Regions from separate parts of the Streptomyces hamibioticus genome, predicted to be linked through region 2. Evidence: riboswitches for the same ligand, from Rfam matches in the RefSeq annotation. Region 2 holds a riboswitch; each other region holds the start of a gene.
What was found. A riboswitch is a leader RNA that binds a small molecule or an ion and turns the genes downstream of it on or off. The one in region 2 is predicted to bind cobalamin.

Region 1: linked by a shared signal. The riboswitch ahead of ACLGIH_RS03725 (ABC transporter substrate-binding protein) and the one ahead of ACLGIH_RS06280 (GHMP family kinase ATP-binding protein) in region 2 are both predicted to bind cobalamin.
Region 3: linked by a shared signal. The riboswitch ahead of ACLGIH_RS31315 ((2Fe-2S) ferredoxin domain-containing protein) and the one ahead of ACLGIH_RS06280 (GHMP family kinase ATP-binding protein) in region 2 are both predicted to bind cobalamin.

What each region holds. Positions count from the first base shown of each region.
Region 1 covers NZ_JBKKQY010000001.1:814,270-817,535, forward strand. Annotated here, with positions in the region: gene scpA (methylmalonyl-CoA mutase) at 1-130, shown strand, start outside; gene meaB (methylmalonyl Co-A mutase-associated GTPase MeaB) at 144-1,142, shown strand; cobalamin riboswitch at 1,165-1,346, shown strand; gene ACLGIH_RS03725 (ABC transporter substrate-binding protein) at 1,377-2,420, shown strand; gene ACLGIH_RS03730 (FecCD family ABC transporter permease) at 2,432-3,266, shown strand, end outside.
Region 2 covers NZ_JBKKQY010000001.1:1,384,073-1,387,338, forward strand. Annotated here, with positions in the region: gene ACLGIH_RS06275 (ferric reductase-like transmembrane domain-containing protein) at 1-783, opposite strand, end outside; cobalamin riboswitch at 991-1,221, shown strand; gene ACLGIH_RS06280 (GHMP family kinase ATP-binding protein) at 1,455-2,327, shown strand; gene ACLGIH_RS06285 (cysteine synthase family protein) at 2,324-3,266, shown strand, end outside.
Region 3 covers NZ_JBKKQY010000001.1:6,866,960-6,870,225, reverse strand. Annotated here, with positions in the region: gene ACLGIH_RS31320 (CaiB/BaiF CoA transferase family protein) at 1-856, opposite strand, end outside; gene ACLGIH_RS31315 ((2Fe-2S) ferredoxin domain-containing protein) at 982-1,368, opposite strand; cobalamin riboswitch at 1,429-1,549, opposite strand; gene ACLGIH_RS31310 (TetR/AcrR family transcriptional regulator) at 1,749-2,489, shown strand; gene ACLGIH_RS31305 (MAB_1171c family putative transporter) at 2,571-3,266, shown strand, end outside.

The DNA.
Region 1 (3,266 bases), 570 kb from region 2:
GCCGCAGGACGTGCCGACGCTGCTGGAGATGGGCGCGGCGGCCGTGTTCCCGCCGGGCACGGTGATCCCGGACGCGGCCCACGACCTGCTGACCCGGCTGGCGGCCGGGCTCGGTCACGACGATCTGTGAGGCCGTGACCCGCATGGCGATCGATCTGGACACGTACGTCAAGGGCGTGCTCGACGGCAAGCGGGCGGTGATCGCCCGCGCGATCACCCTCGTGGAGTCCACCCGCCCCCAGCACCGGGCGCTGGCCCAGGAGCTGCTGACCGAGCTGCTGCCCTACAGCGGCAGGGCGCGGCGGGTCGGGGTCAGCGGGGTGCCTGGGGTGGGCAAGTCGACGTTCATCGACGCCTTCGGCACGATGCTGACCGGGCTCGGGCACCGCGTCGCGGTGCTCGCCGTCGACCCCTCCTCCAGCCGGACCGGCGGCTCGATCCTCGGCGACAAGACCCGGATGGAGCGCCTCGCCGTCGACCCGGCGGCCTTCGTCCGCCCCTCCCCCACCGCCGGCACGCTCGGCGGTGTGGCGAAGGCGACGCGCGAGTCGATCGTGGTGATGGAGGCCGCGGGCTACGACGTGGTCCTGGTCGAGACGGTCGGGGTCGGCCAGTCCGAGACGGCGGTCGCCAACATGGTCGACTCCTTCCTGCTGCTCACCCTGGCCCGTACCGGCGACCAGTTGCAGGGCATCAAGAAGGGCGTCCTGGAGCTGGCCGACGTGATCGCCGTCAACAAGGCGGACGGCCCGCACGAGCGCGACGCCCGCGCCGCCGCCCGCGAACTGGCGGGCGCCCTGCGGCTGATGCACGGCAAGGACGCCTTCTGGACGCCCCCGGTGCTCAGTTGCAGCGCCCGGGAGTCGGCCGGCCTGGATGCCGTCTGGGAGCGCCTGGAGCAGCACCGCACGCTGCTGGACTCCACGGGCCGGCTCGCCGCCCGGCGCCGCGACCAGCAGGTCGACTGGACCTGGACGATGGTCCGCGACGAACTGCTGGGCCGGCTGCACGCCGACCCCGAGGTGCGCTCCCTCGCCCCGGACCTGGAGCGGCAGGTCCGCGACGGGGAACTGACGGCCACCCTGGCGGCCGAGCGCATCCTGGACGCCTTCGGGGGCGGCGGAGCCGGCCGGCAGCGGTGAAGGGCGGGGACGGGCCACCGAAGGTGACGTAGTATCACCAGGTCATCGCCGCGACGGGAGATCAGGAAGCCGGTGCGAATCCGGCACGGTCCCGCCACTGTGACCGGGGAGTGCACCCCCTCGACATGCCACTGCGCACCGCGCGGGAAGGCGGGGGAACGTCGATCCGGGAGTCAGGACACTGGCCTGTCGCGGGCCCGTTCCGAGGAGCGCGGACTCCCCAGGAGGCTTCACGTGTACGACGGCATGTCCCGTCCCCCGCTGTTCTCCCCTGCCCGCAGGCGACGCCCGCTGCGTGTCACGGCCGCGGCCCTGGCCCTGACGGCGGCCCTGCTGACCGCCGGCTGCGGCTCGTCCGGCGACGGCGCCGCCGAGCACCCGAAGGCCGCGGCGCCGGCCGAGGGCTTCCCCGTCACCGTCGACAACTGCGGTGTGCGGACGACGTACGACAAGCCCCCCTCGCGGGTCGTCACCATCCACCAGCATCCGGCGGAACTGATGCTCGCGCTCGGCCTGAAGGACCGCATGGTGGGCACCGCCTTCCCGGACTCGGCCGTACTGCCCGAGCTGAAGAAGGACCACGAGTCGGTACCCGAACTGGCGAAGCGGGAGCCGTCCTTCGAGAAGGTCCTGGAGGCCGAGCCGGACCTCGTCTACGGCGGTTACGCCAGCGCGTTCGACGAGAACGAGGGCCGCTCCCGCGAGGCGTTCGCCGACGCGGGCATCCACACGCACCTCAACCGCGAGTACTGCGGGAAGGAGCGGGTGACGATGGAGGACACGTACGCCGAGATCCGCACCATCGGAAAGATCTTCGGCGTCCCCGACCGGGCGGAGAAGCTGGTGTCCGACCTCAGGAGCCGGGTCGACAGGGCCGCCGAGGCGGTCCGGGACGAGCCGGCGGTGCCCGTCTTCGTGTACGACAGCGGCGACAAGGCCGCGTTCACCGCGGGCGGCAAGAGCCTGGGCACCGAGCTGATCCGGCTGGCCGGCGGCAGGAACGTCTTCGCCGACCTCGACGACGTCTTCGGGGACGCCTCCTGGGAGCAGGTCGTGGAGCGCAGGCCCGAGGTCATCGCCGTCTACGACTACGCCGGTGCCGGAAGCGTCGAGCGGAAGAAGCAGTTCCTGCTGTCCCGGCGGTCCCTGGCCGACGTGCCCGCGATCAGGAACAAGCGGTTCGTCGTGCTGCCGCTGACCGCGACCCTGGTCGGCATCCGGTCGGCGTACGCGGTCGAGGACCTGGCCCGCGGGCTGCACCCCGAGAGCTTCCGGTGACGGCCACGGAAGTGCCCGCCGAACCGGCCGTCCGGGAACGGACACCGGGTGGCGGCCGGACCGGCCGGGTGCCGCTGACCGTCACGCTGGCCGTCCTCGCCGCCCTGCTGGTGCTCTCGGCCACGGCGGGTCTGGCCATCGGCTCGGTGCACGTGCCGCCCGGCCAGGTCTGGGGCATCGTGACCCACGCACTGGGCGCCGGCTGGGTGGAGCCGGACTGGTCGGGGGCGCGGGAGACCATCGTGCTGGACGTGCGGGCGCCGCGCGTACTGCTCGGCGCGGTGACCGGCGCCGGACTCGCGGTCGTCGGCACCGCACTGCAGGCCCTGGTCCGCAACCCCCTCGCCGAGCCGTATCTGCTGGGCGTCTCCTCCGGGGCGTCGCTCGGCGCGGTCTCGGTGATCGTCTTCGGGGTGAGCCTGCTGGGTCCGGTGTCGCTGTCGGCCGCCGCCTTCGCCGGTGCCCTCGGCGCGCTGCTGCTCGTCTACGCAACCGCCCGCACCGGCGGCCGGATCACCTCCACGCGGCTGGTGCTGTCCGGGGTGGCGATCGCGGCGATGCTCACCGCGGTCCTGAACCTGCTGCTGCTCACCACCGACCGGGGCAACGAGGCCCGCGCGGTCCTCGCCTGGACCCTCGGGGGTCTCGGCGGCGTCGACTGGAGCACGCTGTGGCTGCCGGGCCTGGCCGTGCTGCTCGGCATCGGCGTGCTGCTGGTGCAGGCCCGCAGTCTCAACCTGCTGCTGGCCGGTGAAGAGGCCGCCACGACGATGGGACTGGACGTGGCCCGCTTCCGGGCCCGGATGTTCGTCCTGCTCTCCCTCGTCACCGGTGTGCTGGTGGCGG
Region 2 (3,266 bases):
AGGTCTCAGCAGACGGATCAACAGCAGTGCGGCGACCGGTATTTGCAGCAGCCACAGGACAGTGCGCGGCCACTCCCCGTACCAGACGTTGGTTCCGTACAGCAGGGTGTGCCAGACGCTCAGCACGTAGACGACGATCACAAAACGGTGCAGCCGTCGCCAGGCGTTCGCTCCGATGCGGTGCCGGACGTAGAACAGCAGCCCGAGCGGTATCGCGAGGTACAGGGCGCCCTGGCCGAGGGGGATGGCGATCCGGCCGGTGCCGGAGTCGTACCAGCCCGGCACGAAGGTGTCCGCGAAGGCCACCCACAGCCGCTCCGCCCACGCCACCTTCGTCTCGTAGCGCACGAGTTCCGCCGCGAACATCAGCGCGTGGGCGAACATCAGCGCCATCGTCGTCAGGCTCGTGGCTCGGTGCCAGCGCTCCAGTACCTGCCGGGAGACCGGTAGCCGGGCCGGGCACGGCCCCGACAGCAGCAGGCCGAGCATGACCGTGCCCCAGGCCCACAACAGCCCCGACCAGCCGAACGCCTGGCTGAGCAGGTACATCCAGTAGGTGCCGGCATCGTCCATGAACGGCATGACCGCGACGGTGTCCGAAGCACCCGACTCCATGCGCGCCCACAGGAGGGCGAACACGAGCGCCGTGACCACCACCGCCGCGGTGGCGTCGGGCAGGGCGGAGCGCAGATCGCCGCGCAGAGCGACGCGGTCCCCGGGAGGCCGTCCCCGCCCGGGCGGCGCTTCTGCCCCGTCTTCGTCCGGCCTCGCTTCTGACGTCATCAGGGGCCTCCCGGGCACGGGCCACCGCGGCAACGGTGCGCATGTGTCGTGAAGCAACAAGTCTGGCTGACGGGACAGCGATCCTCAGAGGTGATATCCAGCCAGAGCCGCCACGACAACTGCACAGGGGACACCCCTGGTTCTTCGTCCCCTCCACATTCAAGACAACCGCCGAAGGCCCACTGTCGCAGGAATACGAGCGCCCCTACTCTGATGCACGCAGTCGGTTCGTGCCTCCCGTCCGCCCGGACGCCTAGTGGCGCGACGCAAGAGGGAACCCGGTGCGAATCCGAGGCTGTCCCGCAGCGGTGAGTGGGAACGGAAGCCGTCGATGTCACTGGGCCCGCGTCAGGGCCGGGGAAGAGACGGCCGGTAGGTGTCCGCCCTTTCGGCGGACGTGCCCGCGAGTCCGAAGACCTGCCACTGCGCCCGCGTCCCGCGTGGGCTGTGCACGTGACCTCGTGGACTGGGTCGGCGGTATGGGCGGTCGTACGTCGTGCGTGTGGCCGCGCCTCCTTCCCTGTCGGTGTTCAAGTCCCGGTACGGAGGAGGAGGATGTGCGGGACACAGCCGCTTCGGATCGGCCCTTCCGTCCCCGGGCCGACGTGTCGTCCGACGGACCGGGACAGACGATCCTCGGACCTGTCGCGGGCGTCCTGCAGGAGCGGGACGTGTCCCGCAGCACCGTGTCCGGTGTCTGCCACGGCACTCTGGGCGAGCTGTACCAGGGCCCGTTGCGGGCGGGCACCGATCCTGAGATCGCGGTGGTGTCCTTTCCCGTGGACCGTCACTCCTGGGTGTACTTCACTCCGAGGACGGCGGCCGGTCCTGCGCCGCATACGCCGCCGCTCGGGGAGAAATCGGTGAAAGCTGCCCGGCTCTTCCTGGACCATTACGGCCTCGTCATGCCCCCGGGCGAGTGGCGCACCCACTCCGAACTGCCGGTGGGCGTGGGGATGGCCAGTTCGACGGCGGACATCGTGGCGACGCTGCGCTGTCTGTTCCGCGTTTTCTCCCTGCCTTACGACGTGGACGTGCTCCTAGGTGTCCTGGCGGACATCGAGCGCGCCGACAGTGTCTTCCTCGACGAGTTCGCCCTGTATCTCAGCGGCCGGCACCGGGTGGTGCGGCGGCTTGGCCCGGACATCGGCTTCCACACCGTGTACGTCACGGAGCCCGGCACGGTGGACACCGCCGCCGTCACTCCCCTGCTGCTGGACCACTACCGGCGCCGCGGCGAGGAGTACCAGCGGTGTCTGACCGATCTGGTGAAGGGCTTCGACTCGGGCGACCCGGCCGCCGTCGCCCGTGCCGCGACGGTCAGCGCCGCCTTGTCCCAGGAGGTGCTGCCCAAGGCGACCTTCGGCAGCCTGCAGGCCCATCGTGAGCGGTTCGGCGCCGACGGCGTCTTCGTCGCCCACACCGGCTGCCTGGCCGGCTACCTCTTCGCCTCGCGCCCACGGGCCGAGGTCAAGTCCGAACTCTCCACGTTCTTCCACTCGCTCGGCCACCAGTGCACCTTCGCCCAAGGAGGCTACGGGTGATCCACCCCCACATCGCCGACGCCCTGAAAGTCCCGGACCTCGTCCGGCTCACCGATGGCCTGGTCCTGCTGAGGTTCGAGTCGATGAAGATCTACTCGGCCCTGGCCGCCGTCCGCCATCTGCTGGAGCGGGGCACCGTCCGTCCGGGCCAGACCCTGATCGACAGCTCCAGCGGCATCTACGCCTACGCCCTCGCCCTGGCCTGCCACCGGTACGGCATGCGGTGCCACATCGTCGCGTCCACCACCGTCGACGCCACCACCCTCGCCCAACTGGAGATCCTCGGCAGCACCGTGGAACAGGTCAGACCGTCGCGGAACCTCAAACTCGACCAGGAACTGAGGGTGCGACGGGTGCGCGAGATCCTCGCCGAGCGTCCCGGCCACCACTGGATGCGCCAGTACCACGACGACGTCCACTACCTCGGCTACCAGGAGGTGGCCGACCGGATCGCGGCGGAGTTCCCGGCCGCACCGCTGACCGTCGTCGGCGGGGTCGGTTCCGGGGCCTCGACCGGCGGCATCGTAGAACGCCTGCGCATGACGGACCCCTCGGTGCGTCTGGTCGGCGTCCAGCCCTTCGGCAGCGTCACCTTCGGCAGCCAGGACCATCACGATCCCGAGGCGATCATCGCCGGCATCGGCTCGTCGATCGTCTTCGACAACGTCCGCCACCATCTCTACGACACCGTGCACTGGCTGGACTTCACCCACGCCATGTCCGGTGCCGTCGCCCTGCTGCGCGAGCACGCCGTCTTCGCCGGACTGTCCACCGGTGCCGGCTACCTGACGGCGACGTACGAGGCACGCCGCCACCCCGACCGACTGCATCTGGTGATAGGGGCCGACACCGGGCACCGCTACGTGGAGCGCGTGTTCGCCCGGCACGCCGAGGCCCTGGATCCGGCCGCGCTCAAGCCCCACGAGGTCCGCAGTCCGG
Region 3 (3,266 bases), 5.5 Mb from region 2:
TGCGAAACCGCGGGTCCTCGGCGAGGCCGGGCCGCCCCAGGACGGCGGCGAGCGCGGCGAACTGCGCGTCGTTGCCGACCGCGAGGGCGATCGGCCGGTCCGCCGCGTCGAACGTCTCGTACGGTGCGATGCTCGGGTGCGCGTTGCCGAGCCGCCCCGGCACCGCACCCGCGGCGACGTAGCCGGACGCCTGGTTCACCAGGGCGGACAGCAGGGAGCCGAGCAGGCTCACCTCGACGAGCTGGCCGCGCCCGGTGCGGTCCCGGTGGCGCAGGGCGGCGAGGATGCCGAGCGAGGCGTGCAGGCCGGTGATGACGTCGACGAGCGCCACGCCCGTCTTGGTGGGTTCGCCGTCGGGGTCGCCGGTGACGCTCATCAGTCCGCCCACGGCCTGCACCAGCAGGTCGTAGCCGGGAAGTGCCGCCCCCGCGCCGGTGCCGAAGCCGGTGACGGAGCAGTAGATCAGGCGAGGGTCGGCGGCGAGCAGTTCCTCCGGGCCGAGGCCCAGCCTGGCCATGGTGCCGGGCCGGAAGTTCTCCACGACGACGTCCGAGCGGGTGATCAGCTCCCGGGCCCGCTCCCGTCCCTCACCGGTGCTCAGGTCCAGGGCGACGGAGCGCTTGTTGCGGTTGACGCCCAGGAAGTACGTGGAGGTGCCGTCGGCGTCGGCCGGCGGATGCCAGGCGCGGGTCTCGTCCCCGGTGCCGGGCCGCTCCACCTTGACGACGTCCGCGCCCAGGTCGGCGAGCAGCATCGTGGCGTACGGCCCGGCCAGCACCCGGGAGAAGTCCGCGATCCGGATCCCGTCCAGCGCCCCCGCGCCCTCGTCCCGCGCACCGCTGCTCGTCGTCGGCATGCTCCTGGGCTCCTCGTCTCGCGTCGGACGTCCGGTACGACATGCACATCGGACCACAGTCGCACACCTGGCCCACGCCACCCGCGCCCCTGCCGGTGCCGGGCTCGGCGGTCGGTGAGGAGGGGTCAGATCCCGTTCGGCGCCGCTCGCCGTCCCGGCGGGGTGAACGCGTACAGGTCGAGGACGTCCGGCAGCGGAGCGGTCCCGGGCCCGCCGGCGCGCACCCAGGCGACGATGTCCTCGGTCGCGTCCGGGTCGTTGACCAGCCCCAGCCAGACCGGCCGGGCGCCGGCGGCCCGGCCGGCGGAGGAGGGCTGGACGACGACGACATTGGCCTGGTCGCACACGTCGAGGCAGGCGGAGATGCGTACGGGCACCTCGGCACGCAGGCGCGCGGTCTGCGCCGCGTGATCGACGCCGGTGATCTTGGGGCTGCCGCAGCAGCAGTCCCGGCACACCACGACCCGGCACGGTACGGGTTCGGCCTGTTCCCCGGCCCGGTTTGCGGACATGCCGCACTTCCCCTCCCCGGGGAGCTCCGCCCCGGTGTCCGTCGAGGAGGCGACCGCGTGAGTCTCCTGGCTCTCGGGTCATCGCTCGTCCCGGCCTTCCCGCCCGCGCGGGGCAGTGGCCTGTCGGGATCCGCTCGCCGATCACAGTGGCGGGACCGCGCCGGATTCGCACCGGCTTCCTCGGACCGCCGTCGCCCTGTCCCCGTCATCATCCCATCCCGGCGGCCGGCTCCCGGCTCCGGCTGGGGACCGGGGCCTGAACTTCCAGGGTTTGCCCCGATTCCGGCGCTCCGGGGGAGGTGGCCGGATCGCGGCGCACGACGCCAAGGGTCCGGACCGCCGCGCCCAAGGCCGTTGTTGCCGCCGGGTACGGTGTGAGCATGGAGGTTTCCGCAACAGACCCGGCCGACGGCAGCGACCTGACGTCCCGTGCGGCCATCACGGACGCCGCGCGCCAACTGCTGGCGAAGGTGGGCGCGGGAGGGCTGTCCACGACAGCCGTGGCAGAGGCCGGCGGTCTGTCCGTCACCGACGTGGAGGCCGCCTTCCCGCACCGGGACGACCTGCTGACCGCTCTGGTGATCGACGCCTACAACGCCTCCGGTGCCGCGATGGAACAGGCGGACGAGGCAGCCGGCCGGGCGGGTGCCTCGGCGGGCGCCCGGCTCCTCGCGGGCGCCCGCGCGCTCAGGGAGTGGTCCTTCGCCAACCCTGCCGAGTTCACGCTGATCTACGGATCCCCCGTGCCCGGCTACCACGCCCCGCAGGACACCGTCCCGCCCGCCTCGCGCACCCCCGCCGTGCTCGCCGGCATCGTCCGTTCGGCACTGCACGCCGGTGAACTCACCCCGCCCCGGCGGTCGATGCCCGGACCGTCGCTGCTCCTGCCGGCGGCGGTGGAGCTGTTCGGCGGCAGGCCCGAGGCGCCGTTCTCGGACATCATCGAGCGCGGCATCGTGCTGTGGAGCAATCTGATCGGGCTGCTGGTGTTCCAGGTCTTCAGCCGCACCCACGACAGCGTCCGGGACGAGGCGGCGTTCTTCGACCAGGCCATCGCCGTGGCGGCCGAGAGCGTGGGCCTCGACGTCCCCGTCGGCGGCACCGGCGACAACGCCGACTGAACCCCCCTGCTCTGTCCCCTTCACCCCCCTGGCCGCTCTCCCTTCCCCGCAGTGCGGCGGCACCCCCACAGGAATCAGGCCGTGAACACCACGAGAACCATCTGCTTCGTCATCGCGGCGATATCGTCCTACGCCGCGCTCGCCTACCGACTCAGCCAGGCCCGGCGCAGCTGGCGTGACGGCGCCTACCGCACGCTGGTCGTCACCCTGCTGTTCCAGTGCCTCACCTTCACGATGGGCGCCGTCGCCATGGGAGGCGACAGCTTCCTGGGCGTCGGCAACCTCGCCATCCTGGTGATGCACCTGTCGGCGGTCGCCTTCTGCGTCAGCGCGCAGATCATCCTGCTGCACTGGGCGACCGACGACGAGAAGGCGGCCCAGAAGACCCGTTACTGGCTGATCACCGGCGTCGGTCTCAACACGCTTCTGGCGGCTCTCTTCTTCCTGGCCGACGGACCCGGCCGGCCGTCGTCGGACTTCGACACCGGCAGCGGCCAGCCGCTGGTGCTCACCTACCTGCTGTTCTTCATCGTCTCCCAGGCGGTGCCGTGCGTCACCATCTTCCGCCAGTGCGGACCGTACGCCCGGATGACCGACAACGCCTCGCTGCGCCAGGCCCTGCGGCTGCTCTCGGTCGCCGCCGTGGTGCTCTTCCTCTACTGCACGGCCAGGACCGTCAACATCCTCACCGCTGCGGCCGGCCTCGACATCGGAGCCTGGACGGTGACACCGTCCCTCTTCAGCGCGGCCGGCATCCTCATCCTCTCGCTCAGCCTG